2 regions of the Brevibacillus sp. FSL K6-2834 genome follow, and region 1 is predicted to be linked to the other one. Evidence: riboswitches for the same ligand, from Rfam matches in the RefSeq annotation. Region 1 holds a riboswitch; the other holds the start of a gene.

Region 1 (7,485 bases):
CCTGGTCGCTTCCACGCCGCCGATCCCCTCCATCACGAGGTCCATCAAAACCACGTCCGGCTGCAGCTCGACAGCCAGCTTCACTCCTTCTTCACCGCTGGATGCTTCGGCTACTACTTCAATGTCGTCTTCAGTAGACAGATAAGCAGCCAATCCCATTCGCACCATTTCATGATCGTCCACGAGCAATACGCGTATCATGTCAGCTCTCTCCCTTCCATTTCCGCTTGCAGCATGATCGGGATGCGCACCTCGATCTGCGTCCCTTTTCCGACTGCCGAGTAAATATCCAGCGAGCCGCCGAGCTCTGCCACCCGCTCCCGCATGCTTCTCAATCCGTACGAAGTCAGCTTCTCTCCCTCCGGATCAAAGCCGACGCCATCGTCTACGATGCGCAGCCTGACTTGCCCCTTCAGCGTAAACAGCTTGACCGCGATGTGTTTGGCACGGGCATGCCGGAGCGTGTTGGAGAGTGATTCCTGCAAAATGCGGAACAGATGGTCCTCGATTCCGCTCGGCAGGTTGTCCACTTCTTCGATCTCCCAGCTAATTTCCATCGCATTTTTGCGGGTCAGCTCTTCCAGCAGATCTTCAATGGCTTCCTTCAGTGCCTTGTTCTGCAAAGTCGCCGGGCGGAGGTGCAGCAGGAGCGCCCTCATCTCCGCCTGCGCAGCCGCGGCCATTTCTTCCACCAGCTCGATCTGCTGGGCAGCTCGCTGCGGATTTTTTTCGATCAGTCTTTTTAAGGCTGCAGTGGTCATCGCGATGGCAAACAACTGCTGGCTGACCGCGTCGTGCAGCTCGCGGGCCAGTCGCTGCCGCTCTTCGGTGACCGCTGTATGCTTCAATTGTTCCGCCAAAGCGGCGTTGTGATTGGACAGCCGTTGCAGGGAAGCGACCTGTTCTTCCCACTGGGCCGCCAGACGGTTCAGCTGCCAGCCCAGTTCACCGATCTCGTCCTCGCCCAGCTCAGGGACGCGCGAAGACAATATGCCGCGCCCCAGGCTGGTGGCTGCCTCCCAAAGCACCTGCAGTCTCTTTTTCAGCAAATTCCCGAAAATGTAGCCTCCGACCAACCCGACGACACTTGCTGTCAGGATCGCGAATGCAAACGAGGCCAGTTGTGTTTTCCAATCCAGCTTCTCCGGCAAATAGAGATGCAGGTAGGTCGCAAGCCATCTCGTGACGTCCGGGTCCCCGGCCACCACGAAATACAGAATCAAACTGCACAAAAAGGAGGCGGTAACCGCTCCTACGGCCAGCAGCAAACCGTAGCGCACGTACTGCCATTGGATACTTGCCAACCGCTGTCGTCGCATTTGTCAGTACCCCCTAGATGTACTTGACTTTAACATCGCCGACGAGCAGCGAAATCTGTACATGGATTTTTTGCGCTTCCTGTTCGTACTGTTCGGAGCGGATCATCACGCTGCGATTGATGCCCCCCTGCCTATGGCCAAACACTTCCAGATCGCCGATGCGCACCTCCGCAGATACGGCTACTGGCATGTCTACCGGAACGTAAATAGTGACGTCCCCCACCCAACCGTCGACTATCAGAAACGCTTCATCATCCATCAGCATCGCCCGGGACAGATCTATGACAACATTCCCGACTCCGTGCCAGATATGCAACTGGCTTAGCTCAAAGCGGCCGGATGTCAAGTGAAAATCACCGATCAGCGAACTGCGGGAATCTTTGGGCGACAAAATGCTGCCAGGGCCCGCGGATGAAGCAGTCCATCTGCTTCTTTCCGTTCCAAATGGATTGCGGTATCCCGCTTTCTGTCTCCAATGCCCTGATTGTTTGCCTGTTGCCGTATCTTCCGCTGAAGCAAAATTCGGATCAGCATCGGCTGCTTCGGCAGCCTCCGGTATTGTCGGCCGGATTCCTTTGTCAGCCGAACGCCCACGGATCAGCCGAAATCCAAAGTAAATGAACAAAAGCGGGATTACAAGCTGGAACAGATCATCCATGCCGATATGAAGCCACATGTCCAAAGCAATCATGATGCCGAGCCCGGCCAGCAGGCCTCCCCGAACACGCTTGTGATTTCCCCACATCTGTACGCCGAAATACACGAGAACCATCGGCCACAAATCAAAGAGGCCAAACGTGATTATATGCAAGCTGTCAAGAAAAAGGCCAATTCCTGTCAAAATGATCAAGACACCGACCGTCATTTTTTGTAAGCGGGACAATTTCACAAAGGTCTCCTCTCTTACGCCCCATGTCGGCTAATTTCCTACACTTCCGTCACGGCAAGTATAAATAAACGCAGGCGGAATATTCAACGGCGTAAATGTGGTTTCTACCCGCTGAAAGCGCGTCTGCAGCTCAGCTTTCAGTTGGAGGGAGTATTGAAACGTGATGAACAGGCCACCCGGAGCAAGGGCAGACTGGACTTCATCCAAGATCCCCGTCCGCAATTCCGCGGGAAAGTTGGCAAACGGAAGTCCGGAGATAATGGCATCAGCCTTGCCAATCCCGGCCTTACTCATGTACTCTTGCAGCTTCAGTGCCTCATCCCACATCGTGATGCCGGGAAATCGGCGAGTCAGCATTTCGCGAAACAACGGATCTCTCTCCACCAAAATGTATTTGGTATCGAGCCTTTTTTTCTTTAGAATGCTTTCCGTAAAGGCGCCTGTTCCAGGCCCCAGTTCTATAATCACGTCAGACTGATTCCAGTCCACGCTGCACAGCATCTTTTCGCATAAAAAACGAGAGCTGGGAATGATGCTTCCTACACGTCCTGGCTCCGCAAAAAATCGACGTAAAAAGACCATAAAGTCTGCCAAGGATAGAACCTCCTAGGGGAAAAGCAGCCTGCTTGGACAGGCTGCCTGGTTGCCACTTCCTATTCTACACGAGATGCCTGATTCCTGTCGTTACTCCTGAACTTTCGCAGGCTCGGCATCCTTTTTGCTTTGCAAAGACGCTTTGATTTGGGCCAGCTCCTCATCCAGATCATTCTTTTCAAGGGACTCGAGAGCTTGCTCCAAACCAGCGCTGGTCTGGCGCCACTGGCCGCTCAGATTGGCTTCCGCTTCCATCCGCAGCACTTTTTCTTCCATCCGGGAAAAGCCTTTGCCGGCAGATTGATTGCCCATGCCGACAATTGCATGGTTCACTTGTTTTTGCGTTTTCGCTACTTGCGCTCTTGCCATCAGAGTGAATTTTTTCGCTCTCATTTTATAAAATTCTTCTTTCAGCTCGGTCAGCTTCTCGCGCATTTGCTGAGCGGCTTCCGATGCTGTCAGATAAAGGGCTTCGTATTCCTGGGCACGCAGCTCGTATTGCTTCTTGTCGGCCAAAGCCCGGCGCGCGAGCAGGTCTTCCCCTTCGGTCAGCGCCAGCTTCACCTGACGATCGCGTTTTTCCGCAAGCGCCACTGCCTCTTCCCATTGCTGGTGGAATTTCTTCTCCAGGGCCACTTGCTTGGCTACTGCCACTTCTACTTGTCCGATCTCCACTTCCATGTCACGCATGTACTGATTGAGCATAACCACCGGATCTTCCATTGAATCCAAAGCGTCATTCACAGAAGCCACCGTCAAGTCACGCAGTCGTTTAAAAATACCCATTTTTTAGTCCTCCTTATCATATCACAAGAAATTTGATTGTCATGTACCTTGCACTTTTCAGGTTTGTTTCATCACTTGTCATCGATATCAAGGTTGTTGCTTCTTGGCCATTCTGTGCTCCCAGCCGTCCAGAGCATCCTCTTTCAATACCTGCCTTGCCCACTGCCGCTCCCATACTGTCGGCATGGAATCATGCGTCTTGTCACTGCGGCGGATAAAGCGGTACCCGAGGTAAATCACTCCGATAGCCAGTACGACATTGAACAGTAAATGCAGCTTGCCGATCAACATTAACAGCCCGAACAGAAAGACCAGTATCCCCCAGAAGCGGGAACCGGAGCTGCCAATCACTTTACGGGCTCCGTATAACATGATCAGCCCGGGGATCAGCACACCGAGGAAATCGCCGCCGTCGATACCGAGTTGGTCCAATAAGACAAACCCTCCGGTCAGCAGCAATGCGAGTCCAAGGAGCACCTTGCCAGACCGCTCACTCATGAAATGCTTCCCTCCAATCGACTATTTGTTGGTGTGTCAACCTTATGCCTTTATTCTAGACGGGGCGAGTGTTCGACATAACGGGCGAGCGGTTGGTTTTTGCCTCCGTCCCTGGACGGATAAAGTGTCGTCCCCCAATCGGACAAGGATCCCTCTTGATTGGATTCAGCCCTTTTCCGGCGCAGGGCGAGCCGTCATGGAGAAGAAAAGTCCGACACATGGTTTCCATTACATATAGAAGAAAAATGTCGTTTGCACGGTACTGACGAAACGTTACAGCTTATGACAAAATATTGTGACGAAATCGTGAACAAACAAGGGTAGAAAAAGGAAAAGTGGGACAAGTGTTGAATTGTGTGGAGGTGCGTGTAAAAAAATATCGAAAAATAGCCGAGTTCCGCTATGCGGAAACGGGGGACCCACTATCTTTGGGGTGAATGGCTGCGCTCTCGCAGTCTAGGGCATTCCTTTCGACCGAACCCTTCAGCTAACCTCGTAGGCTCAGGAGAGGAGCAGTATCTTTTGCGCAAGACAGTAGTTTCTTTGCTTATTGCCGGATTGCTTGCAATGGGTACCGGTGCGGCGCATGCTCAGGAGGGAACCCCCCTGATGACTGTCGTCAATGATCTGTACGGTGTCCCTTACAAGTCTTCCGGAACCACGAAAAAAGGCTTTGACTGCTCCGGTTTTACACGCTATGTGTTTGATGCGCTAGGTGTAGATTTGCCTCACAATTCTTCTTCTCAGTATCAAGTCGGCCAACCGGTTAGCCGCAAAGATTTGCAGCCCGGCGACCTCGTCTTCTTCAAGACGAATGGAAGAAGCATTTCCCACGTAGGAATCTACATCGGCAATGACACGTTTGTGCACTCGGAATCTGGCAGAGGCGTCGTCAATACCAAATTGAGCGACCCCTACTACTGGAGCAAACGCTATGTAGGAGCCAAGCGAATCGCTGCTCCGGCACTCCAGGCGAAAGCCACCGACACTCCTCCAGCCAAGAAAGCGGTACAAGCGGCTTCCTTGCCTGAAGCACAACCAGAACAACAAGCGAAAGCGCCCGAGGCAGCTCAACCAGAGCAACAGCCTGGGCAGCAGGCAGCAGCTGCAGCTGAGACACCAGTTGAGACACATACAGTGCCACAGCCGGAACAACAGCCGGAAGCGCAGCCTAGCAAGTAAGTGCAAGCACAAAAATGAAAGCCAGGGACGTTAGGTCTCTGGCTTTTTCTGACGAAATTTAGTACCTGGTGTCAATAGGAAGTAACACCCGCTATTCTTCATTATATGTCCTTTTTCCTGCCGGAACACGCTGGTAACGTTTGGTTTCTTTGTCCTTCACCAGTCAAACCGTGTTATGATAGGAGAGAATACAAATATTCAGGAGATTTGAGGTTACTGGGGGAGTACCTGTGAAAGACCATATTTTGCTTGTAGACGACAATCAGGAAATCATAGAGCTTCTTGAAGATATTTTGGAAAACGAAGGGTATGAGGTCACTTTTTCAGAGAGCGGGGAGCATGCCCTTACTTTGTTGAAGCAAGGCTTGAAGCCCAATTTGATTCTTTTGGACATCATGATGCCGAATATGAGCGGCTATGAGCTGTGCTCGCAAATTCGCCGCGAATCGGACCTGCCGATCCTGTTTCTCAGTGCGAAAGGAAAAGCGGTCGACAAAGTCGTCGGTTTTGAAATCGGCGCCGATGACTATATCACGAAGCCATTCGACACGGAAGAGCTGCTCGCCCGCATCCGGGCGCATCTGAGAAGGTACGAGCGGATTCGCAAGCATACCGAAGAGCACAGCGAAAAGGACCCATCCGGCTCCTCCATTACCGTTTTGAAATTTAAAGGACTGGAAATCCACAAGGAAACGTACTCGGTGTATGTAAATGAAGAAAAAATTGACCTTTCCACCAAAGAATTTCAGTTGCTCACCTTTCTGGCCGAAAATGCCGGCATTGTGTTTACCCGCGAACAAATTTACGACCGGGTATGGGGATACGGCTACGGCTCCCTCAATACTGTGACGGTTCATATCAAAAATTTGCGGGAAAAGCTGGAACGGGAGCGGCAGTACATCAAAACGCAGTGGGGGACGGGTTACGTTTTCATCGGGGAGAAGGTGTAGATGAGCATCCGCAACAAGCTGTTCCTCTCGTTCTTCGCACTGATTGCGCTGAACCTGTTCGTTTTCAAGTTTGTCTTCGAGGATATTATTGTCGTTCAACTGAAAACGGATCGCCACAATCAATATCGCTATGAAAAGGAAACGGCTGAAAAGGTTCGCGTCAATCAGCTGCTCAGCGCCAGCAATTTCAAGGACCCGACAGACCGCAGCGAGTTGGAAAAGCAGTTGCCGGAGGATTTGGTATACAAAATGTTAGTCAAGGACGCCAACGGCAACACGATCTTCATCAAGACATCCCAGGCATACAATTTGAAAAATCCGCCGAGGAAAATAAAAAAGGAAAATACCGATCTGAAGGTTGTGGCGGAATACCATTTTCAACACGAACCGCCGAAAAAAGGCGAAACCATCATCTACTTCTACACAGATGACTCCGATATTATGGCAACAAAAGGGGTCAGCATGATGCTCTGGTACATCTACGGGAGCATTGCCCTGGTCGGACTTGTCCTGCTCGGCTTCTTCGTCCGCTGGATTCACCGGCCGGTAAACGAGCTGTCCCGCGTAACGCAGGAAATTCGCGAAGGAAAACGGCTGGTTTCGTTTACGTACCATTCAGAAGACGAATTTGGCCGTCTGTTTCGCTACTTCTCCGACATGGTCGATCAGCTCCGGTTTTCCGAAGAGCGTCAATCCGAGCTGATTTCCGCGATCGCTCACGATTTCCGGACACCGCTGACAACAATCAAAGGATACGCCTCCTACATCGCCTCAGGACGGGTAACCGATCTGGAACGGATCAAGAAGCAGATGAAAAAGATCGAACAGAAGACGGACGATCTCGACAAGCTGCTCGACGAACTGCAGGACTTTACCCAGCAAAGTACGGAGCTGAAGCTGAACCTGAGCCGCATCCACGTCAAGAGCTTTGCAAAAGGAATCATTGAGGACTACCTGGTCAAGATCAAGGAATCGGGACTAACACTCCAGTGGAAGCTGCGCATCTCCAATGATCTGTACATCGAGGCGGACGAGACCAAGCTCCGCCGCGTACTGGAAAATCTGTTAAACAACGCCATTTACTACAACAAGCCGAACGGATCGATCCTGCTCACCTGCGACCAGCGGGAGGGGCATGTGCTCTTTTCCGTGATCGACAAGGGTGAAGGCATCTCGCAGGAGGATTTGACCAAAATCTTCACCAAGTTTTACCGCGCGGAAAAATCGCGCAATCGCAACAATGGCGGAACCGGCCTGGGCCTGACGA
Region 2 (7,485 bases), 1.7 Mb from region 1:
GGTGCGTGCAGCATGAAATCGACCATTTGCATGGCATCCTCTATATCGACTATGTAAATGAGCTGTACGATGACCGGAAAGGCAAAAAGCTGAAGCCGGCAGACGCCAATCCCATCCTCGCTCATCGGCGTCGTTTGCCGCGTTGATTCGGCCGCAGACAGCGAATCTAGTACGGTACACAGCAAGGAGGAACTCGCAATGAAACGATACGACGTGGTCGTCTCCGGATTTGGCTCGGTAGGCAGACAAGTCGCAAGATTGCTTCACGAGCGCAAGGAAAGATACCGGATGGTCTACGATGCCGATGTCAGGCTTGTCGGCGTCATGCGTTCGACCGCTGGCTGCTACGCGGATGAAGGACTGGCACTCGAACAAGTCCAGGCGTTTTCCGCAGAGAAAAGTATGGGAGATAAAAAGAAAACGGGAGCCGACTTCCTGGCAGCATGTCCATTTGACATCCTGATCGAAGCGGGTCCTTCTGATATTGTCACTGGCGGCATGGCCCTCTCCTACATGAGAACCGCCCTGTCCCGCGGCAAGCATGTCATCGCGATCTCCAAAGGGGCGCTGATAGCAGATTACCAGGGGCTCCATGAGGCGGCCAGACGACATGGGGCCATGCTCAAAGTAAGCGGAGCAACGGCTGCAGCTTTGCCGACGGTTGATTTGCTCCAGTACAATTTGGCCGGTTGTGAAGTGGCGCTGATCGAAGGAATATTTACCGGAACAGCCAATTTTGTGCTGAGTGCAATGATGGAAGAAGGCATCTCCATGGAGGAGGCGATTATCCGCGCCCAGCAGATGGGGATTGCCGAGCCTGATCCGCGCTTTGATCTCGAAGGCTGGGACACGGCCTGCAAGCTGACAATTATGGCCAATGCAGCTTTTCATGCAGGCATTCGCCTGTCGGATGTGGCACGGAAGGGCATCCAAGGCATCACACCGGAGCTAGTGCAGAAGTGGAAAGCAGACGGTCTTGTCCCCAAGCTGGTAGGCAGTCTGCGCAAAGTCGACGACACTCTCCAGGCCGCTGTGGACGTGCAGCTATTGTCCGAGACTCACCCGTTCGCCCAAGTCCGCGGGACGACCAAAGCGATTCGTCTGGAAACGGACACAATGGGGGAGCTGTTGGTGGTGGGAGGAAAATCCGACCCGGTGGCAGCCGCAGCTGCAGCCCTGAAAGACCTGGAGCACATCCTTCAGGCAAACCGGGCAAAAGGCTGAACGAATCCCTGAAGAACGAATAGCTTCACATCCCGGGTGCGTATACTAGGCACAGGTCGCACTCAGTGAGGAGGCTTCCCATGGACCAACAACAAAACAATGACAAAGATGTCAGTGTAGAGTTGCAGCAGGTGGGGGCATACCCGACCAAACAGACAATGCATGAAAAAGAGGTACCTTTGCTAGAGGAGCAGAAGTGTGACTGCTGTTCCACAGAGAGCTAAGAGCGTCGAAGCGAAGAGAACGCTTTGACGAGTACCTCTTGAATGTGAAAAGCCGGAGTGGTACCGTTCCGGCTTTTTGCTATTTCCCGCCCCGAAAGGGCTCACGCAAACGGAGACAGCTCATACGGCCCCTTGATCGCAAGCCTCATCAATTGCAGCGCCATGAAGCGGGGAGAATAGCTCATGCCGCCCTCCAGCCACCACATGATGACTCCTAAAAAGGCAGAGGCGGTATAGCGGACAATAATCTCTCGCTGTGCCGTGAGCTTGGTGTCATCGGGCTGGAATTCGTCCAGGCCTTGGGAGATGTAATCGGTGATGACTTCGATCAGGCGAGCAGCGAGTGGTGCCTGGTGATGGGACAGCATTACCTTGTAAAAGGTCGCATGGCGTGCAATCTGTTCAAACAGGCAGACGAACACGGGGTGCGGTTGATCTACGTGCAAGTCTGCTTTTTTCGCATGTTTGGTCGTTTCGCGCAGACTGTCCACCAGCTCCGAGAGGACTTCTTCTGTGCTTTGCCACATCAAATCCTGTTTGTCTCGATAGTGGAGGTAAAAGGTGGCCCTATTCAAAGTGGCACGCTCGGTAATGTCCTGTACGGTGATGGCCTCATACCCTTTTTCCTGTATGAGCGAGGTAAACGCGTCCTGAATGAGCTGGCGTGTCCTCCTGACCCGCGGATCAATCTTCTTCGGTTTCATCGACATTCTTCCCATCCTTGTTGAACTTTTTCTATGTGATCCACACAACGTTGATCTTCTGTTGATTTATCGTCACTTCGGCGTTTTGTGTTGTTTGCCCATATAAGAAGGGCATTGATATAATTATTTACGACACAGTGTCGATAAAACAACTAGTTGTTTAAAATTTTTTTGAATTTCTTTTTCAGAAATGAAAAAGCGGGAGGATACGACTATGGGTCGTCTAACAGGAAAAGTCGCCATCATTACAGGTGCGGCAAGCGGTATGGGGGCACAAACAGCTCGTCTGTTTGCCCAGGAAGGCGCGAAAGTAATCGCGACGGACATGTCCGAAGACAAGCTGCAAGAAGTGGTGAATGAAATCAAGGCGGACGGCGGGGAAGCCATCGGGGTCAAACACAACGTCGTTTCCGAGGACGAATGGAAAAACGTCATCGCACAAGGTCTGGAGGCATTTGGCAACATTCACGTCCTGGTAAACAATGCGGGTATCAGTACAGATGCTACGATTGAGCAATTTACGATGGAAAACTGGAACAAGGTGATGGATGTAAACCTGACCGGCTGCGTGCTGGGAATGACGCTGGTTTACCCTGAGATGAAAAAGGCTGGAAGCGGTTCCATCATCAACATTTCGTCTATCGCAGGACTAGTTGCTCTGAACTTTACGAATGGTTACACCGCTTCCAAAGGGGCGTTGAGAGCTCTTACGAAAGCAGCAGCTGTCGAATGCGCGAAGGATTCCGTCCGCGTGAACTCCATTCACCCGGGCATTATCGAAACACCAATGACGCAAATGATCACGGCTCCAGAGGTTCGGGGCATTTTTCAGGCGCAAACGCCGCTGCCTCGTCTCGGCAAACCCGAGGATATCGCTTATGGTGCACTTTATCTCGCTTCGGACGAGTCTTCGTTTGTGAGCGGCCTTGAAATGGTCATCGACGGCGGCTGGTGCGCTCGTTAATGAGCCTCTGATCCGGGTGTCGCCATTTTCTCCTTTGATCACAAAAGCCTAGATCGATACCATGCCCACCAGCTTCAGGTGGGCTTTTTTTGCAAGCAGGGAAAAAACCGAAAAAACCGAGTCACTCTGTTGAGCAACTCGGTTCTTCTCTGCAGCCATCAAGGTTATCCGGTAAATTCTTGTACCCAGTAACCATTTTGGTAGCCTACGCCGATTTTCGTGAAATTCGGGTTCATGATGTTTTTGCGGTGACCGTCACTGTTCATCCATTGCTGCATCACTTCTTCAGCGCTGCGCTGACCCATGGCGATGTTTTCGCCTGCAGTCATGTACGATACGCCAAAGCGCTTCATCATGTCAAATGGAGAACCGTAGGTAGGGCTGTTGTGATCAAAGTAGTTGTTTTGATCCATGTCAGCCGCTTTTGCCAATGCTACCTTTTCCAATGCAGCATCGTAAGCAAGCGGAGCCAGACCGGCTTTTGCACGCTCTTGGTTTACCAGATTTGCCACTTCGCGAGCAAACTGGGAGGAAGCGTTGACAGTGTTGCTTGCCGGAGCTTTAGCCGGTTGTTGAACTGGCTTTTGTACCGGCTGCTGAACCGGTTTTTGTACCGGCTGTTGCATCGGAAGCTCTACCCATTGCATAGAGTTGGATGGAAATGCCCAGTTCCATTGGTTCCATTGGTTCGATGGTTGGGATTGTTGCGAAGGTTGGGAATTCATGAAATATGGGAGCCATTGCCCTTGATTAACAACATTTTTTACCGGGCATGTGGCAGCAAATGCTGAAGTGGACATCGAAGTAACAGCCAATCCCAAAGCAATAGCGATGATAGACTTGCCGAATGGTTTCATGTTCTCATCGTCTCCTTTTCTTCGCCTACGAGGTTAGTTGTCGGGTTCGGGCTGAGGATACAACCCTTCACAAGCGTGATTCACCCCAATGCAGAGTGGCTAACTCTACAAAAAGAAGTCCCCCGCACTTCCACTTCTTTGGAAGTTTCGGCTTGTTTGTTTGGCTTAACTAGGATAACAAATAGACTTGAGAGAATGGAACCTGTAAATAATGGCAGACCTTGTTGACGCTTGTTCAGAAAAGGAAATACCGCCGTGTATTTGTGGCATGATTTCCATGACAGGCGGCTGGAGGATTCAGCGGACGGGTGCATGTTGTTGATTTTTTTCTAAAAAATTTGTCGATATCAAAAAAATTGTATCATTTTATTCCGGGATCGTGATAGAATGAGAATATCGAGTGTTGATTAGAATTTTCAGAAAAGCGTGGTGGTACTTTTGTCATTTGTGGAAAAGAGACTTGAAGAGCTGGGGGTAAGTCTGCCCCCGAACCAACCGCCTTTGGCAACCTACGTATCCTGCGTGCGTTCGGGCTGCCTGGTTTTTACCTCAGGAGCCGGCTGCTTTGTCGATGGGAAACCGCTCTATACGGGCAGGCTGGGCAGGGACCTTACTGTAGAACAAGGATATGAGGCCGCACAGATTACTGTCCTCAACCTGCTCAGCATGATCAAAGCGGAGATTGGCAATCTTGATAAGATTGAGCGGATTGTGAAAGTACTCGGACTGGTGAGCAGCGCAGACGATTTTTACGACCAGCCCCAGGTTATGAACGGGGCTTCCGATCTGCTGGTGAACGTTTTTGGCGACAAGGGGAAGCATGCCCGTTCTGCCTTGGGCACATCCGTTCTGCCCATGAATCTGCCTGTGGAGATTGAAATGGTCGTAGAAATCAGGGAAGAGGAGAGATAAACGCATGTTCGTTACATTGGAGCAAATCAGGCAAGCCAGGGCCAATCTCGCGGGTGTCATCTTGCCGACACCTATGCAGTATTCGCGCACTTTCAGCGAATGGTCAGGCAATACCATCTACGTAAAATGCGAGAATCTGCAAAAGACAGGGGCGTTCAAAATCCGCGGCGCGTACAACAAGATCGTGAGCCTGACAGACGAGGAAAAAAGACGGGGTGTCGTGGCCTTTTCTGCAGGCAATCACGGCGCAGGCACTGCCTACGCTGCCCAGATCCAAGGGATTGCAGCTACAGTGGTCATGCCGACCAATCCTGTACCGAGCAAGCAAAATGCGATCCTTCATTACGGCGCCAAAGTAGTAGATGGAGGGAGCACCTCCATTACCATGTATGAAAAAGCGCTGGAGCTTCACCAAAGCGAAGGTCTTGTCTTGATCCATCCGTTTGAAGACATGCATATTATCGCAGGGCAAGGCACGATCGGCCTGGAGATTTTGGAAGAGCTTCCCGACGTTGACGTGGTCATCGTTCCGGTCAGCGGGGGAGGGTTGATATCGGGCGTGGCGGCTGCTTTGAAGGAGACAAAGCCGGCCGTGCGCGTGATCGGCGTGAATAGCGAGGGGGCCATGGCGATGTATGAATCGCTTCGGCACGGCTGCCCGTTTGAAGTGGAAAAGGTGGATACGATCGCGGATGGATTGATGGCCAAAAAGCCGGGAGAGATCACGTATGCACACACGAAAAGATACGTCGACGAGATGGTATTGGTCTCCGAGGAAGAGATTGCAAGGACGGTGGTGAGCCTTGCGGAACGGGCCAAGATGGTAGTAGAGCCGTCCGGTGCGGCCGCTTTGGCAGCAATGATTCACCATCGGACTGCACTCAAGGGAAAAAAGGTAGTCGTGCTGGCTTCAGGCGGCAATGTAAACATGAAGCTGCTCGCTGAGCTGGTCGAAAAGTACACGCAACAAATCCCAGTATAAACAGGGTGGTGCTGACGTGAGGCGAAAAATATACAATGTAAGAATAATCGACGTTGTACATTTGCGGCAGATTGAAAGAGGAACGGTTGTCTTTGACGAATCCGGAATATTGCATGTCTCTGAGGCAGGCAATGCGGAAGTGGCAGACTGGGAGTTCGACGGAACGGGAATGACGCTTTTGCCCGGCTTGATCGACTGCCATGTGCATTTGGGCATGGACGCTTCACCTGATCCCTTCAGGCAAATCAGACTGGATTCCGCAGCGGACACGGCGTTTCGGGCTCATCAGCAAGGAAAACAGTTTCTCGAGGCTGGCATCACGACAGTACGGAATGTGGGTACACGATACAATGTAGATATTTCCTATCGAAATGCGGTTGAGCGAGGCTTTGTCGAGGGGCCGCGCGTCTACGCATCCGGCCAGCCCATCGTCATGACTGGCGGGCACTGCCATCCAATGGCGATTGAGGCTGATGGGGTTGACGAGGTGAGAAAGGCCGCCCGAAGCCAGTTGAAAGCGGGAGCAGATCTCTTGAAGCTGATGGCCACGGGCGGTGTCCTAACAAAAGGAACAGAGCCGGGCTCCCCGCAGCTTTCAGAGGCAGAGCTGCGCTGCGCTTGCGAGGAAGCTTCTCATGCCGGAAAAACAACTGCAGCTCATGCGATTGGTTTGGAAGGAATCAAAAACGCCATTCGTGCAGGCGTTACGACGGTCGAACACGGAACGGTACTCGATGACGAGGCCGTCCAATTGATGATCGAAAACGGAACGTTTCTGGTTCCGACCCTGATTGCTGCGACGCTGATCCTGCGCCAGCCGTCTGAGAGCGGAGTGCCTGAGGAGTTTGTCCGCAAGGCAGAGCCGTTTGTCCAGATCCATCGGGAAAGCTTCCGCAAAGCGCTTCGGCACGGAGTGAAGATTGCTGCAGGCACAGACGCCGGTACCCCTTTTAACATCCCAGGGTATTTGGCGGATGAATTGCAGCTCATGCACGAGGAAGGAATGCCAGCGATTGAGACGATTCGGGCCGCGACGCTGCAGGCAGCTGCATGCATGAAGCTGGAGGACAGAACGGGTTCCATTGAGGCAGGAAAATGGGCAGACCTGCTGCTTGTGGAGGGAAATCCGGTGGAAAACCTGCTTTCTCTCAAGCGAGTAAGGCAGGTGTATAAAGGGGGTAAGCTTTGCGTACACCACCGGTAAACAAGCAGGCCTCGTTGACGATTTGCCCAGGAGACGCAGCCGCATTCTCCCACATAAACACGCTAGGAAATGAGGTTTCACACATGAGTTCATTGCATCCCATTTTGGCCAGTTATATTCCTGTAGTTGAGGGCCTGGCTCGAACGATTGGCGACCACTGTGAAGTCGCCCTGCACGACATGACCAACCCCGAGGCTTCGATCATTGCCATTCACAACAGCCATGTAAGCGGCAGAAGCCCGGGAAGCCCGGTGACCAATCTCGGTCTGAAGCTGCTCCGTCAGGGCGAGCAAGGGCATGACTTCATTCTCAACTACAAGCACGAAGGGATTAAAGACAAAATCATCAAATCCAGCACGATTTTTATCAGGGACGAGCATCAAGCCATTATCGGTTGTATCTGTATCAATCTGG

What was found. A riboswitch is a leader RNA that binds a small molecule or an ion and turns the genes downstream of it on or off. The one in region 1 is predicted to bind cyclic di-AMP.
Region 2: another riboswitch for cyclic di-AMP. It lies ahead of NST96_RS14350 (CAP domain-containing protein); the one in region 1 lies ahead of NST96_RS06125 (C40 family peptidase).

What each region holds. Positions count from the first base shown of each region.
Region 1 is NZ_CP151945.1:1,211,924-1,219,408, reverse strand. It holds gene NST96_RS06155 (response regulator transcription factor) at 1-201, opposite strand, end outside; gene NST96_RS06150 (sensor histidine kinase) at 198-1,319, opposite strand; gene liaF (cell wall-active antibiotics response protein LiaF) at 1,333-2,208, opposite strand; gene NST96_RS06140 (rRNA adenine N-6-methyltransferase family protein) at 2,239-2,802, opposite strand; gene NST96_RS06135 (PspA/IM30 family protein) at 2,893-3,588, opposite strand; gene NST96_RS06130 (hypothetical protein) at 3,676-4,086, opposite strand; cyclic di-AMP (ydaO/yuaA leader) riboswitch at 4,465-4,603, shown strand; partial or broken gene NST96_RS06125 (C40 family peptidase) at 4,609-5,136, shown strand; gene NST96_RS06120 (response regulator transcription factor) at 5,499-6,218, shown strand; gene NST96_RS06115 (HAMP domain-containing sensor histidine kinase) at 6,219-7,485, shown strand, end outside.
Region 2 is NZ_CP151945.1:2,900,534-2,908,018, reverse strand. It holds gene def (peptide deformylase) at 1-146, shown strand, start outside; gene NST96_RS14370 (homoserine dehydrogenase) at 199-1,224, shown strand; gene NST96_RS14365 (hypothetical protein) at 1,305-1,448, shown strand; gene NST96_RS14360 (TetR/AcrR family transcriptional regulator) at 1,550-2,152, opposite strand; gene NST96_RS14355 (glucose 1-dehydrogenase) at 2,367-3,116, shown strand; gene NST96_RS14350 (CAP domain-containing protein) at 3,281-3,973, opposite strand; cyclic di-AMP (ydaO/yuaA leader) riboswitch at 3,981-4,136, opposite strand; gene NST96_RS14345 (RidA family protein) at 4,412-4,885, shown strand; gene ilvA (threonine ammonia-lyase) at 4,890-5,867, shown strand; gene NST96_RS14335 (amidohydrolase family protein) at 5,884-7,071, shown strand; gene NST96_RS14330 (PAS domain-containing protein) at 7,155-7,485, shown strand, end outside.